Regions from separate parts of the Alteromonas sp. 5NS40-0096 genome, predicted to be linked through region 2. Evidence: predicted binding sites of a transcription regulator. Region 2 holds the regulator's gene; the other holds the start of a gene.
The links. Region 2 encodes FNR, which switches genes on or off when oxygen is low (the NO sensors DNR and NnrR bind a similar motif). Its sites were predicted from a motif close to TTGATCTAGATCAA; they were not measured.
Positions count from the first base shown of each region.

Region 1 (7,379 bases), on a different contig from region 2:
AGTGAAAGACCGCTTATTCGATCCCGCACAAGTGTTATCGGGTGGCCAACAGCAACGTTTAGTTTTGGCGCGCGCCTTGGCGTTAAAACCAGATATCTTATTGTTAGATGAACCCACATCAGCATTGGATCCATTGACCACGCTGATTATCGAAGAGCTTATGGCAGAGCTGAAAAAACGGTGCACTATTGTCATCGTCACGCACAATATGCAGCAAGCGGCAAGGGTGTCTGATTATACGGCGTTTTTGCATCAAGGGCAGCTTATTGAGTACTCAGACAGCGATACCTTATTTACAATGCCCGCCAAAAAGCAAACCGAAGATTACATCACTGGCCGTTACGGCTAGCGTCCCACAGGACTAGTTATCATGAGACAAGTTGCACTTAATACTCACATCTCTGGCAAGTTTAATATCGAACTAGAAAATTTGAGGAATTCGGTATTGACCATGGGTGGTGAAGTCGAACAGCAATTAATGGATACGTTACGGGCGATTAAACACAACAATGCAGGTTTGGCTGAAAAAGTGGTATTGAATGATCTTAAAATCAATTCCATGGAAGTGCAGATTGATGAGGAATGCCTCCGTATTATTGCCAAACGGCACCCAACGGCGACGGACTTGCGCATGATCATGATAGTTTCGAAAGCCATTACGGATATTGAGCGGATGGGGGATGAAATAGAGCGCATTGCCCGTCTTGTAACGAAAAATAAACTGCCGAATTCTGATGTGATCACCAGCAGTATGGTTTCTATTGGTGACAAAGTGATGGCGATGATGCGAGGCACTTTTGATGCATTAGCAAGGCAGGATGAAAAGTCGGCACTGGAGGTGTATGACCAAGACAACCGCATAGATAGTGAATACAAGCGATTGTTGACCTACACCACGGGTGAAATGCAAAAGTCCACCAATGATATGCAAGATTGGTTAGAGGTGTTATGGGCGCTTAGGTCATTAGAACGGATTGGTGACCGCTGTAAAAACATTTGCGAATATGTGGTCTATTTGACGCGAGGTAAAGATGTTCGGCACTCTTTGGAGAATATGCGTACCAAGTTAGAAGATTTGACCTAAAATGAAAATCGATTGTCATAAAAGTGAAACAATTGTGTCATTAATCGTCAGATAAGTGATACAGGGAACACTAAAATGATTTTTGTCGATAAATTCGCTATGGCAAAGGCAAGCTTTACGTTATCATGCGCCGAAATTCGTAAGCGATATGATTGCGCTAACGTTGAAGTATAGATTAACCGCATTAAATTTTTATGTTAATGATGAATACAGCTCAGTCGAGCGGCACACTGAATTTTCAGTGCGACAGTATCGTGATTAGTTAGGAGCAGCGACAAAGTGGATTTTCTAACTAGTTACGGTTCAATTCTTATTATAATGGCGGCCGTATTCGGTTTCGTCATGGCTTGGGGTATCGGTGCGAACGACGTGGCAAACGCCATGGGTACGTCTGTTGGTTCTAAAGCACTTACCATCAAGCAAGCTATTATCATCGCGATGATCTTTGAATTCGCTGGCGCTTATTTGGCGGGTGGCGAAGTAACGTCGACGATTCGCAAAGGCATTATTGACTCCGGCTTTTTTACCGACATACCTGAGTATTTGGTCTTGGGTATGATTTCCTCGTTGTTGGCGGCGGGTATTTGGCTGGCAGTAGCGTCGTATTTGGGATGGCCTGTTTCAACCACTCACTCAATCATTGGTGCCATTATTGGCTTCACTGCCGCGGGTGTCAGTATGGACGCCATAGCGTGGAGTAAGGTTGGTGGCATCGTCGGGAGCTGGGTAGTGACACCTGCGATATCAGGCATCATTGCTTACCTCATCTATCAAAGCGCACACAAGCTGATATTTGCCACGGATAAACCGTTTGCTAACGCTCAACGCTATGTGCCTGTTTATATGGCGTTGGCTGGTTTTGTTATGTCGTTGGTGACAATCAAAAAAGGCCTAAAGCACGTTGGCCTAGAACTATCGGCAACCAACGGCTATCTGCTCGCGGTGGCAATTGCGGTGTTATTGGCGATTGTCGGTAAGTTCCTGATTGGCCGTTTATCTTTTGATAGTGCGCAAGACGCCGAAGCCCAATCCAATAATGTCGAGAAAGTTTTTGCCATTTTGATGGTAGTGACAGCCTGTTGTATGGCCTTTGCCCATGGCTCAAACGATGTTGCAAACGCCATTGGCCCGTTAGCTGCCGTTGTCAGCGTGGTGTCGTCAGGTGGTGAAATCAATGCAAGTTCTGACCTAGCACCTTGGGTACTTCCCCTCGGTGGCATAGGCATTGTGCTCGGCCTTGCCCTGTTTGGCCATCGCGTCATTAAAACGATCGGTCAGGGCATTACTCATTTAACGCCGAGCCGTGGTTTTGCTGCAGAACTTGCAGCGGCGTGCACGGTTGTTATCGCTTCGGGAACTGGACTGCCAATATCTACAACGCAAACACTGGTTGGTGCTGTGTTAGGTGTTGGGCTAGCTCGCGGCGTATCGGCATTGAACTTAGGGATTGTGAGAAACATTGTTGTCTCTTGGGTTGTGACATTGCCCGCAGGCGCGGTGTTATCGATTATCTTCTTCTTTGCGTTGAAAGCGATTTTTGGCCTGTAAAATAGCATGACTGTAAACTGATAGAGAACCGGCCGTTGGCCGGTTTTTTGTTTCTAGCGAATTCGTTTATACTCTTGTTATTCTTCGAATTCTCTATTGTTTGTTAACCAAGGGCGCTCAGCGTTGTCTCATGTCAGAAAGTCCGTTTGGTAAAAAGCACTTCGATACCCAGAGTCTAGCGTCTCGAGCAGATATTAAAGCTGTGGTTGAGGGGTTTGTTAGTGCGTATGTGCCCGTTTCGGATATGAGAAGTCAGTTTGTACGAGACATTCTTCAACAACTCGCAGGTTCCTCCGAACTCGATGTCACTGAGAGTCCTATTGCACAGGTATTGGCGATTTCTCGCTTGGTGCTGCGTCAACACGGATGGTTTTCTGTGGGATTGGCGACGAATCAACACGCGCAGATAAACGATGTCGACAAAGACAAACTAGAGAGTTTATTCGCAGGGCTGTCGGAACAGCAACGTAGCGCTTTTATTCAGCGGTTTCATCTCGGGTTATCCAGAGAAGACGTCGCCACAAGGTTGGACACCCACCTCGATGTGGTTAAACAGCATTTAGTCTGTGTGCTCATCGATTTGGCATTTGTGACGCGGGAAGAAAACAGTTTCCCACTCCAATCTGACGTGTTGACGCAAGCCGCTGATTGGTATGAACGGCAACCTCACCTGCAGCATGATGCACAACAAGCATTTGCGCGATGGTTTACGATTAAAGCCCATCAAGACGCGTTTCATTCCATTGCTCAAGCAGCAAGTCACGTGGAAGTGTCTCGGGTACTCGCTCAGTTTGCTCAACCACCCGTCAATGAGACGCAAACATCACATAATCAAACCGCGTCTCCCGTGCTCAATCAACCTAAGCGCATTCCCTGGGTCGCAAGTGCAATAACGATTGCAATTATTGGTGGATTGACTTGGATTTTTTTGACGACCCAGTTAGCGAGTTATCACTTATCGCCGCCAACGTACAATGAAGAGCCTGATATGATGCAAAAAGGCAGTTACATAACTGCTGTAGGCAGTCGCGGCTCCTATGTCTTAAAAGATGGTTCAGTGATATACATGAACGGCGACAGTAAAATTGATGTGGATTCTAACCCACAGCAGCGACTTGCCAGACTGATCGCTGGGCGAGTGTATTTTGCCGTGGTCTATGAACCAGCGCGCCCATTCTTAGTACAAATAGGCTCCACTACAGCTGATATCTCCGATGCCGCGGTAGATGTTGATTTATTGGGCGAAGAGTTAATCATCAGTGTTTACGAAGGTGTGGTAAAACTGAAAACTCCAGAAGTCAGAACATTGACCAAAGGGCAAGGCGTCGTTATCGCAAATAACGCGATTGAAAGTGACTTTTTCGTTGTGAACCAATTGCCCAGTTGGCGCTCAGGTTGGCTTGAGGTTAAAGGCTCCTCTTTGGGAGATGTCATCTTAGAGTTTCAACGTTACAGTCGAAAACCCATTCGTTTGGACGGGCCAGACAATCGAATCATCACTGGGCGATTTTACCTTGATACACCGTCAAAAAGTTTACTGGCAATCGCGACTTCTGTCGGTGCTCAGTTCATCGAAAATGAGCATGCCATCACGATTTGCGTACCGCCATCTAGTTGTTCACAGCTACCTAACACAGTGAATTAGTCATAATTAAGGCGTCTTGACAGCGACGAGAGCACATTCAACTTGGTGAATAACGGATTCAGTCGTATTTCCCAATAATAAGCCTGCTACCCCTTTTCGTCCTGCCGTGCCCATTACCAATAAGTCTGCGTCGGCTTGTTTTACGAATTGCCCTAACTTTATTGCTGGCTCGCCTTCAATAAGTGTCGTCGTGGGCTTGAGGAAGGTTAGTGTCGCGTCTTCTACCTCACTCGCTAGCATCGCCATTAACTCATCAAGTACAGTCTGACGTTCTTGCGCAATTAACGCCTTTTCTTCCTGCAGCGCAGGCTGATCAAATTGAATAAAGCCATCTCTTAATATGCTTTCTGGTACCACATCGTATACGTGCACTATGTGAAGTTGAGCAAACTCTAGAAGAGCAATACGAGTAGCATGGCGCAGTATCTCCATGTTCAGTGCGCGCTTTTGCGCAACAACGTCTGGGGCGTAGTGATAGTTTAAGTCCACCGCGGCAACGATCGTTTTATACTTTTCAGCTTGGCCTTGGTGAGTTATCCATACCGGACATGGGCACTGTCGAAGTAAGTTGACATCATCATTGCCAAACCAACGCTCGAGCACGTCATCATCTGCTTGTTTCATGACTAGATCAGCTTGTGTTTTTTCGACGAGAGCTATGATGTTAGCTGTTTGAGAACCGAAGGTGACAGACGCATTTATTGGTACCTCGGTGTCCCAGCTTGATACTTGGTCATCCAGCCAATGTTTCGCCATGACCTCCATCGCCTCTGTCGACTCGAGGTAGGAAACAGATTGCATAATCATTTGAGCATTAGGGGGAAGTTCGTCGAGGGCAAGCAGCATACTGATTTCCGCCTGATGATTTCTCGCGACATGCAGTGCTTGTTCGATCACTTCCTCTTGGTGGTGCGTGCCTGTTAGTACACAAACTAAATGTCGATATCTACCTTTCACTTCGAACTGTCCTTTGTACATTTATCAACTCTCATTTCAGCTTAGCAGTGATTTACAAGAGGGCCGATTTTAATGAAACGAATCTGATTGAGATCAAGTAATGTCTTTTTTTAATTCATGTGTTAGATTAATAAGGTTAATTTTAATCAGTAAAGGTGTTTGCAATGCGCTGGCCAAATTTGAAGCATTTACACTATCTCGTCACACTGCATCAAGAGCAGCATTTTCACAGAGCTGCGCAAAGATGTAACGTTAGCCAATCGACGCTGAGTACAGCGATTCAAAATCTCGAAGAGCATTTTGGTAGCCAGTTGCTCGAGAGAGAGCACAAAACCTTTGTGTTTACCTCGCTTGGTTTGGATGTTGTTGAACGCAGTAAAGTGTTGTTACAAGAAGCGGGAGAGCTGGTTGAGTATGCACAAAACGCCGGAAATTGGCAGCGCGGTCAGTTAAAGCTAGGGGTAATTCCTACCATAGCGCCATTTATGTTTGAGGGGATGATAGGCGCATTTAAAGCCTTTTTGCCTGATATCGGGTTAGAGTTACAAGAAGATACAACAGATAATTTGCTGGAGCAGCTTACCGACGGCAAACTGGATTTGTTGATACTCGCCCTACCAATGGAAACCCCCGGCTGTAAACAGATGATTATCGGCCATGACCCTTTCCACTTAGTTGCGCACAATGATTTACTGTCCCAGCTACCCGATCCTATGGATATTTCCTCGTTGCCCAAAAACAGTGTGTTTCTGCTGCAACGAGAGCATTGTCTGACTGGTCATGCGGTAAGTGCTTGCGGCTTGCAACACAGCGAGCAAGTAAGTTCGTTAGCAGCGAGTTCCTTGTATACCCTTGTGCAATTGGCAAACAGTAAATTGGGCTATACCTTTTTACCTGAGCTCGCTCTTAATCAACACATTATCGAAAATACTGACCTTGCGCCGTTGGCTGCAGAAGATCAGGCATTTCGAGAAATCGGTTTGGTTTGGCGATCCGGCACGACAAGAATGCAATTGTTCCGTCGTATAGCCGAAATCCTTTCCCCGCTGTTGCCCGTTCCTTTGCTGAAATAGCTTATTGAGTAAGTCATGACTCAGGTTTTATAAGCCAGTCATGACTTCTTTTCCTGCCGTTTTTCCCTTTACTCAAAGAAAAACGAAAAAAATTCAAAATAAATCAAACTTTATCCCAACCCCCATCGACATTATAGTCAAACAGTAAACGGCTTTTGAGGACAGGAAGGTGTTTGAAAAGCGTGATGAACAGCTTGTTAAACAAGCCCTGAAGGGAAATAAAAAAGCTTGGTTCACACTGATAAAACGTTATGAACAAGCCATATACCAGTATGGACTGCGTATGACGGGAAACCGACACGATGCTTCAGACCTGATGCAGGATATCTTTGTATCTGTGTTTAGAAGTTTGGGCAATTACCGAAACGAAGGTGCCTTTAAAGGCTGGCTGTTTCGCATTGCTCACTACCGTTGTATGGAGTTTTATCGGCGTAAGCGACCAGAGCAAGGTTACGATGACATACCAGAATCGGTATGTGAGCAAGATACGCCCGAACAGACATTGTTGAGTGACTGCGCCAGCGTGACGCTCACAAGTGCCATGCAGAAATTGCCATTGGCGCAAAAAGCGATAGTGGAACTCAAGTTTTTTGGTCAATTTACTTTTGATGAAATCGCCGATCAGTTGGGTGTTTCACCGAATACAGTGAAGTCGAGATTGTACAGTGCACTGGCAAAATTGAAATTAGATTTGGAGGTCGAAAATGCAGGATATTGACCGCGAACAGCTACTTGCGAAGTGGCTTGAAAATAAGTTAAGCGATAACGAACGCGAACAATTTGAGTATTTGTGTTTGCATGATGAGAGTTTTTCTCAGCATGTAGAAACGGCGAATAGTGTCAGTTTTACCGCTCAACAATTTGAGCAATCGGACATCCCTTCTTGGGACATGGAAAGCACGTTTATCGCGACAGAACAGCCAAAATGGTGGCAGTGGAGTGGGCTTCCAGCAGTATCAATGGCGATGTCGGCGATGGCAATGGTGATGGTAGTGACGGGATTTAGCATTGAAGTCGAGGATGGACGAATAGCGATGGGGTTTAGCAGCGGCCCATCTCAAAGCGAGTTAGC
Region 1 covers NZ_BAAJLQ010000002.1:433,059-440,437, forward strand. The annotation lists gene pstB (phosphate ABC transporter ATP-binding protein PstB) at 1-349, shown strand, start outside; gene phoU (phosphate signaling complex protein PhoU) at 371-1,084, shown strand; gene AC27G9_RS07790 (inorganic phosphate transporter) at 1,364-2,632, shown strand; gene AC27G9_RS07795 (FecR domain-containing protein) at 2,763-4,277, shown strand; gene AC27G9_RS07800 (universal stress protein) at 4,284-5,255, opposite strand; gene AC27G9_RS07805 (LysR substrate-binding domain-containing protein) at 5,399-6,307, shown strand; gene AC27G9_RS07810 (RNA polymerase sigma factor) at 6,477-7,025, shown strand; gene AC27G9_RS07815 (hypothetical protein) at 7,012-7,379, shown strand, end outside.
Region 1: a site for FNR is predicted at 5,318-5,331, ahead of AC27G9_RS07800 (universal stress protein). Genes of this name have one in related genera too.

Region 2 (7,379 bases):
AACGCAGGTACTGAGTACCAGTAAAATGGAAATTGAAGAATAATGATATCAGCGTTAATCAGTGCTTTCTGCTCTTGCTCTATATCGATTTGGTAATCGGGGTACAGTGTATCGAGTCTACGAATTTCTGTACTTGATAAGGAGCCCTCTAACTGCTTTATGATCGCAGAATTGGTGTATGAATGGGCTAGATCAGGGTGACCAGAAATAACTAATACCTTACTCATCGTGTCCTCGTAGGTGATTCAATTTAAAGTCTGTGTAGTTTACTCCTTGACACTAATAGTTTTTAGGCGGTTAAATTAACTAAGTCTGTTAGGTTAATGTTTACAATGAGGTGCGTGTGAAAGGCGCAACGTACAATCAATTGGCGGTTTTCAGTACAATCGTAAAAGAAGGCAGTATTCGAGGGGCGGCGAGACAGCTTGAAATTGCCGCACCCTCGGTCAGTCAATCACTCAAGTCGCTTGAGGCAAAGATAGGCATGCCTCTATTTAGCCGAAGTACGAGGCGAATAGAATTAACGCAGGCTGGACAACTGTTATACGAGCGTATTGGTGATCATCTGTCGAGTCTAGAACTCGCAGTCGATAGCCTGCAAGATCTCAATAAGGCACCTTCAGGCCGCGTTCGCATTACGCTTCCAAAGTTTGTTTACGATTTTTTGCTCAAGCCTTACTACGCCCAATTCTGTCATCTTTACCCCGACATTGAACTGGAAATATCGATTAGCGACAAAGTTGTCAATATTTTGGATGAAGGTTTTGATGTGGGTATTCGTTTTGGTCATCGTATTCAAGATGGAATGGTGGCAAGACCGTTAACATCGCCAATGAAAGAAGCACTGTTTGCTTCTAAGGATTATTTGGCGAAATACGGCTTACCGAAAACACTCTCAGACGTCAGTGAACACAAGTTTATTCAGTACCGCTTTATTGGTTCTAATCAAATAGCGCCACTATTACTCAATGATAATGGACAACAGCATACCGTTAGAGGAAAAACCGCGTTAATTGTCAATGACACTGATGCAATGATAGACGCTGCAATTAAAGGTCTTGGTATCGGAAGGATCGTCACACCGATGATTGAAAATCAATTTACTGAGGGGCAGTTGTCGCCATTACTAGAGCAATACTGGGATGAATACCCAGGTTTGTACATTTACTTCATGCAAAACTCGCAAAAAGCGAGGCGGGTGAGGGTGCTTATCGACTTTTTGCTCGACAGCACCACACATTTTCGGGCTTAACTCAGTAACAACTGGTAGCGAATCTGCTCTTCGATACGAGACACCGTTTGTTTGCCTTTTTCAAACAAGTCTTCGGCACGATGAAATTCCATGATACCCACGTCAGTGAGTTGCGGTTCGAGCAATATATCCGGCGGATCGCCTGCTAAACGAGAGCGGGTGACACGCGCTTGAAGAATTTCTAGTGCACTGCTCATCACACTGAAGATACCAGGTGGATTTTCGTTCTTCTCTGCAGTTGTCTCAGGTGAAAACCACTGGCGTAGCACGTTTTGACTTTTTGAGAAAAAATCGTCTGTCTTGCGATTCGCTGCTTCGTGCTCAAGGCGAGTTTGTACCAAACGCTGTGGTCTAAAGTCAGCATTTAAATTGACGGCGATAACAAAATCTGCCCCAAGTTGGCGGCACAAATTAACCGGAACGGGATTGACTACCGCACCATCTACCAACCACTTACCGTCCTTTGCGACGGGAGAAAACAGGGCGGGAATCGCACAAGAAGCTTTGACAGGTTCCCCTACGTCACCTTTTTTAAAGATCACTTCTCTGCCTGTCGAAAGATCAGTCGCGACGCAACCAAATGGTAAATCCATCGACTCAAATGTCGGCGCACTGAAGTCTTCTATCAGTTTATCAAATACTTTCTGGCCACTCGCAATTCCCCCTTTTCGGATACCAACACCCATAAGGGAGAGTACCTGCCATTCGGAAAGCGAGAACGCCCATTCCTGCAATGCTTCTAGTTTGCCGCTGGCATACGCTGCACCGACGTAAGCGCCGATGGAGCAACCTGCCACTACGTCGATTTTAATACCCAGCTCTTCAAGTGCCTTTATGATGCCAATGTGGGTCCATCCGCGAGCTGCGCCCGCACCTAAAGCTAGGCCTATTTTCATTACTGTTTTGCTTCCATGATATTGACGATTGGAATAGCATCTTCCATGTTTTCTTGTGCAACTTCAAATGTTGGTGCATCAAAACCTATGTCACCATCTTTTACCGGCGCTCCAGTAGTTTCAATGCTTTTAAAGTCGTGTAAGTTTTTATCTGCAAGGTGTGTAGGTGCCACGTTCTGAATAGAGCGAAACATGGATTCAATGCGGCCAGGGAACCGTTTGTCCCAGTCTTGCAACATCGCTTTGATATGTTTTCTTTGCAAATTTTCTTGTGAACCACAAAGGTTGCACGGGATGATAGGAAAATCGGCAATGTTTGAGTATTTAACAATATCCTTTTCGCTGCAGTAAGCCAAAGGGCGGATTACGATATGTTTACCATCATCACTGACTAATTTAGGCGGCATTGATTTCAGTTTGCCACCGTGAAACATATTCAAAAACAGGGTTTCTAACATATCGTCCCTGTGATGTCCCAGCGCAATTTTGGTTGCGCCTAATTCGGTAGCCGTTCGGTACAAAATGCCTCGGCGCAATCGAGAACACAAAGAACAGGTAGTCTTACCTTCCGGGATCTTGTCTTTGACAATAGAGTAGGTATCTTCTTCTACGATCTTGTATTCAACACCGACACTCTCGAGGTATTGGGGCAGAATATGTTCTGGGAAGCCCGGTTGCTTCTGGTCTAAGTTGACCGCGACGATATCAAAGTCGATAGGAGCTATCTTACGCAAGAACATGAGGATATCGAGCATGGTGTAGCTGTCTTTTCCTCCGGAAAGACAAACCATGATTCTATCGTTTGCTTCAATCATGCCAAAGTCTTCAATCGCTTTACCGACATTTCGTCGTAGGCGTTTTTGTAATTTATTGAAGTTGTACTTGGCTTTTTGTTGTGAACTGGTTGAGCCGGATTCTGTCAACTTGGCTTCTACTGCGTTCTGATTCATGCGCGAAACGTGCTCTATTACTCGAAAAGCGGGCATTATACAAAATGCCCGCACCTGCGCATAGCCTTAGTTCTAAACAGAGTCAGCGCGTTTATCCATTGGATATTAGCGTATTGGGGATTGGAAACCGTCGGGTTTGATCGCAAGCACGTCACACTGCAAACTATCGATTACATGCTCAGCGGTGTTGCCAATTAACGCCGCTGATAGACCAACGCGACCCACGGTGCCTATGATGACGAGTTCCGCATCAACGGCGTCTGCAATTTGTGGTATCACGCTTTCCGGCAAGCCTTCTTTTACGTGACATCGTTCAAGCGGAATATCGTATCGATTAGAGTGACGTTCTATCTCTTGTAGATGATGATTTCGCACAGAATCATTGTAAGTCGTTGGGTCAAACTCTGGGACCTCTATCGCGATGTTGAGCGGTGTACTGGGGTAGCAGTTAACCAAGTTAACCTTGCCAATCAGCAAGTCTGCATAGTCTTTCGCAATCACGGTGAGTTTGTCGTTGAGCTGCGCATGCTCTCTGTCTTCGGTGCCGACGTTGACGGCTGCAATAATGTTACCATCCTCAGGCCAATCGTGGTCTTTTACTAACAACACCGGAGAAGGACATTTGCGTAACAAATGCCAATCCGTAGGCGTAAAAATGACTGAAGTCAGATCATCGTGAGGTTTTGTGGCCTTTACAACGATGTCACAGCTGTGTGCCATGGCAAAGCGTATAATGGATTCATAGGCGCGATTGTGCCATTCAACAACCACCTTTATTGCTGCGTTACTTTTGTAGTGTTTTAACTCATCCTCCAACCAAGCTTGACGATCTTTGATTACGGCTTCTCGCATGGCTTCTCGTTCATCTGATGAGAGCATGGTTGTCATTTCGTACGAGAAATCGTAGATCACCATGTATGCCGTAATGCTGGCTTCCGTCTTTTCGGCAAGTTCGATCGCCCGGGATAGGGCAGGTTGATTGTCTCTATCAGGCTCAATGATAGCGAGTAAGTGATTGTAGTTAATCATATGCGACCTTCCCTAATGCAATAGTCATTAAACACAACGAACCAACGTTAGTGTTGCCTCTTTACATAAGTGTAGGTCGAATATAGAAAAATGTGATTTGTTTTGGATCAAAAAGAGGCTTAAATCACCTCTTTTGTTTGCACGCCCATATTGTTGAGTTTGTCTTCCATCGCGTCGAAATCCGTGATGGTAATAAGCTTACCGTCAACCTGAATAATGCCTTCTTTTTGAAAACGCGTAAGTAAACGGGAAATCGTTTCGACCGTAAGACCCAAGTAGTTTCCAATCTCGTTTCGGGTCATTGATAAATTAAATTCTCGAGATGAGAAGCCCCGTTCTTCAAAACGTTGCGACAATTGCGCGATAAAATAGATCAAGCGTTCTTCTGCGGTACGCTTGTTTAACAACATCATCATTTCATTGTCTTGCTTTATCTCTGCACTCATAAAACTCATGATTTGGTGGCGCAGCTTAGGTAGTTGTACCGACATTTTGTCTAATGTGTCGTAGGGCAATTCGCAGACCATGGCGGTTTCTAGGGCTTGGGTGTAGCTTTCATGGGTATTGTTGCGCAGCGCATCAAAGCCAATAATGTCACCAGGAAAATGAAACCCTATGATTTGCTCTTCGCCATCTTTGGCACTGACGAACGATTTGAACGAACCGCTTCTCACCGCGTACAAGGCTGTGAAGCTGTCACCAGAACGAATTAACTTATCATTTTTATGCAGTGGCTTTTTTCGTTCAACAATGTCGTCCAATGACTCAATTTCTGTTTTATTGAGCGCAACTGGTAAACACAGGTGACTGAAACTACAGTTTTGACAATGTATTGAAAAATCGCTGGTCTTGCTCATAGTCGTTCCGGGTCCTTTGCCTAAGCGTTATAGATACTATTGTAACCATTATAAATCAAGAAAACTGCATATATTGCGACTAAAGTGGCAATGCATTGTTTAACAACGGGGTGCCGAAAACCTTTGACCAACCATTGTGCGGATAAACTGGCTGCAAAGAGTGTTGGCAGCGTGCCCAAGCCGAACGCTAGCATGATGGCAGCGCCGTTTAGGGCATCGCCAGACGCCATTGACCATGTCAGTGTAGAGTAAACCAGCCCACACGGTAGCCAACCCCAGATCATGCCGTAACCCAACGCTTTACCATAGGAATCAACTGGCAAAAACCGTTTAGACAAAGGCTGGATTCGCTTCCAGACCCGAGAACCGAGCGCTTCGATTGCGGTTAATATTCGCCACCAGTTACCCAAGTAACAAGCGAGTAGCAAGAGTATAATGCCGCTTACAATAGATAGATAAACTAATCCATTACGCAGTGACAGCGATACAACGCCTCCCAAAAAGCCGGTGATGCCTCCAGCAACCGTGTAACTTAATATTCTACCGAGGTTGTATAACGCGATATAAGCGTTCTTAGGGTGATGAGACGGAATCGTTGCGCCAAACGCCGTAGCAATACCACCACACATACCAACGCAATGTACGCCGCCTGCTACACCAATAAGAAACGCAGAGAATACGTTAAAGTCAGTCATTCTTGGTTTGAGAGTCCGGCTGCTGTACGTCGGGCTGTCGTCTTTGTTCTTTTGGTAGGTCGTCGTCGAACAAAATGCTATATCCCTGACGCTCTAAGTCTTCAAATTGGTTTGATTTAACAGCCCAAAAAAAGACGCCAATCGCAATTGCCACGATAATGACAGCCAGAGGGATCAATACGTAAATAATACTCACTATGCTAGCCCTATTTTAACAAACGGGTCGAGTTTGAAACGACAATAATACTACTCAATGACATGCCAATCACTGCGAGCCATGGTGTCAGCATGCCAGATACAGCGAAAGGTAATATCAGTACATTATACCCAACTGCCCATGCAATGTTCTGCTTGATTTTTAGCTTAGTGGCGCGAGCAGTTTCTAGAAGTTCGGGGACGTTATCTAGTTCATTAGACAGCAAGATAACATCTGCAGCATTCTTCGCTACGTCAGTAGCGTTGCCGACGGCAACCGAGACATCAGCACTCGCGAGAACAGGCGCATCATTGATACCATCGCCTAACATCATTACATTGTGCCCTTTGGCCTGTAGCGCTTTTACCGTTTTGTACTTGTCCTCGGGGGTTTGCTCGGCGAACAAGGTGTCGATATTGAGTGTATTGGCGACTGATGAAACGTGTTGTTGAGTATCACCGCTTATCAAGCATAGTGTGTAAGCGTCTAGGCTTTTCAACACCTCTGCAATACCGTCTTTGATATTGTCTGTGACTTCAAAAACGGCAAGGCATTGGTTTTGTTCATTACACAGATAGACATTTCCCCAGTGCTGTTCGGTTTTCGCGCCTGCAAAATGCTTTGACCCCAATCGGTATTTCTCTTGGCCGATACTACCCTCAACGCCTTTTCCTGGCACAACCTTGAAGTCTAAAAGCTGAGGTAAAGCATTTTGTGAGGTAAATGCGCTGGCAATGGGGTGTTCTGAGCGCGCTTCTAAAGTACAAACAATGTCGTAAAGCAAAGCGCTGTCAGTACCGTCGGCATACCAGGCTTTTGTCACTGAGAACTTTCCTTGCGTTAACGTTCCCGTTTTATCGAGTGCAATAGTATCTATCGCAGTGAGCTGTTCGAGTGCGTCGGCTCGCTTGAGTAAAACCCCACCGCGATTGAGTTTTGCCATAGCACATGTCAACGCCGAAGGCGTTGCAAGACCCAAAGCGCAAGGGCAGGTGGCAACTAGCACTGAAATCGTGATCCAAAATGCGTCACTACTACCCTGAAACGACCAAAATCCGAAGGTGAGGGCGGATAATCCTAGCACCGCCATAACAAAGTAACGTGAGAAGGTATCGGCTGTCGCCGCGACTTTGGGCTTGGTTGCCATTGCAGAAGACTGCAATCTGATGATTTGACTTACTAATGCATTTTTTAAGGTTTGGGTCACTTCGATTGTTAATGCACCAGTCTGCGACACTGTGCCACCGTACACCGCGTCACCACGCGATTTGGACACCGGTTTGAACTCGCCTGTTAGCATAGACTCATCGACCGCACTGATTCCATCAATGACTTGCCCATCGACAGGGATGATTTCCCCTGCTTTAACCAGTACGGTTTGCCCTGTTTGTAGCTGTTTTGCTAAACACTGATCTAAATTGCCATTGTCAGAGACCAACGTGGCCGTGACAGGCATATGCTGCATCATATTTGCGGAGATTTGAGCGGCTTTGTGTCTTGAACG
Region 2 covers NZ_BAAJLQ010000001.1:718,461-725,839, reverse strand. The annotation lists gene AC27G9_RS03280 (NAD(P)H-dependent oxidoreductase) at 1-227, opposite strand, end outside; gene AC27G9_RS03275 (LysR family transcriptional regulator) at 344-1,252, shown strand; gene rssA (patatin-like phospholipase RssA) at 1,249-2,148, opposite strand; gene ttcA (tRNA 2-thiocytidine(32) synthetase TtcA) at 2,148-3,098, opposite strand; gene uspE (universal stress protein UspE) at 3,204-4,127, opposite strand; gene fnr (fumarate/nitrate reduction transcriptional regulator Fnr) at 4,247-4,984, opposite strand; gene AC27G9_RS03250 (sulfite exporter TauE/SafE family protein) at 5,005-5,679, opposite strand; gene ccoS (cbb3-type cytochrome oxidase assembly protein CcoS) at 5,672-5,875, opposite strand; gene AC27G9_RS03240 (heavy metal translocating P-type ATPase) at 5,886-7,379, opposite strand, start outside.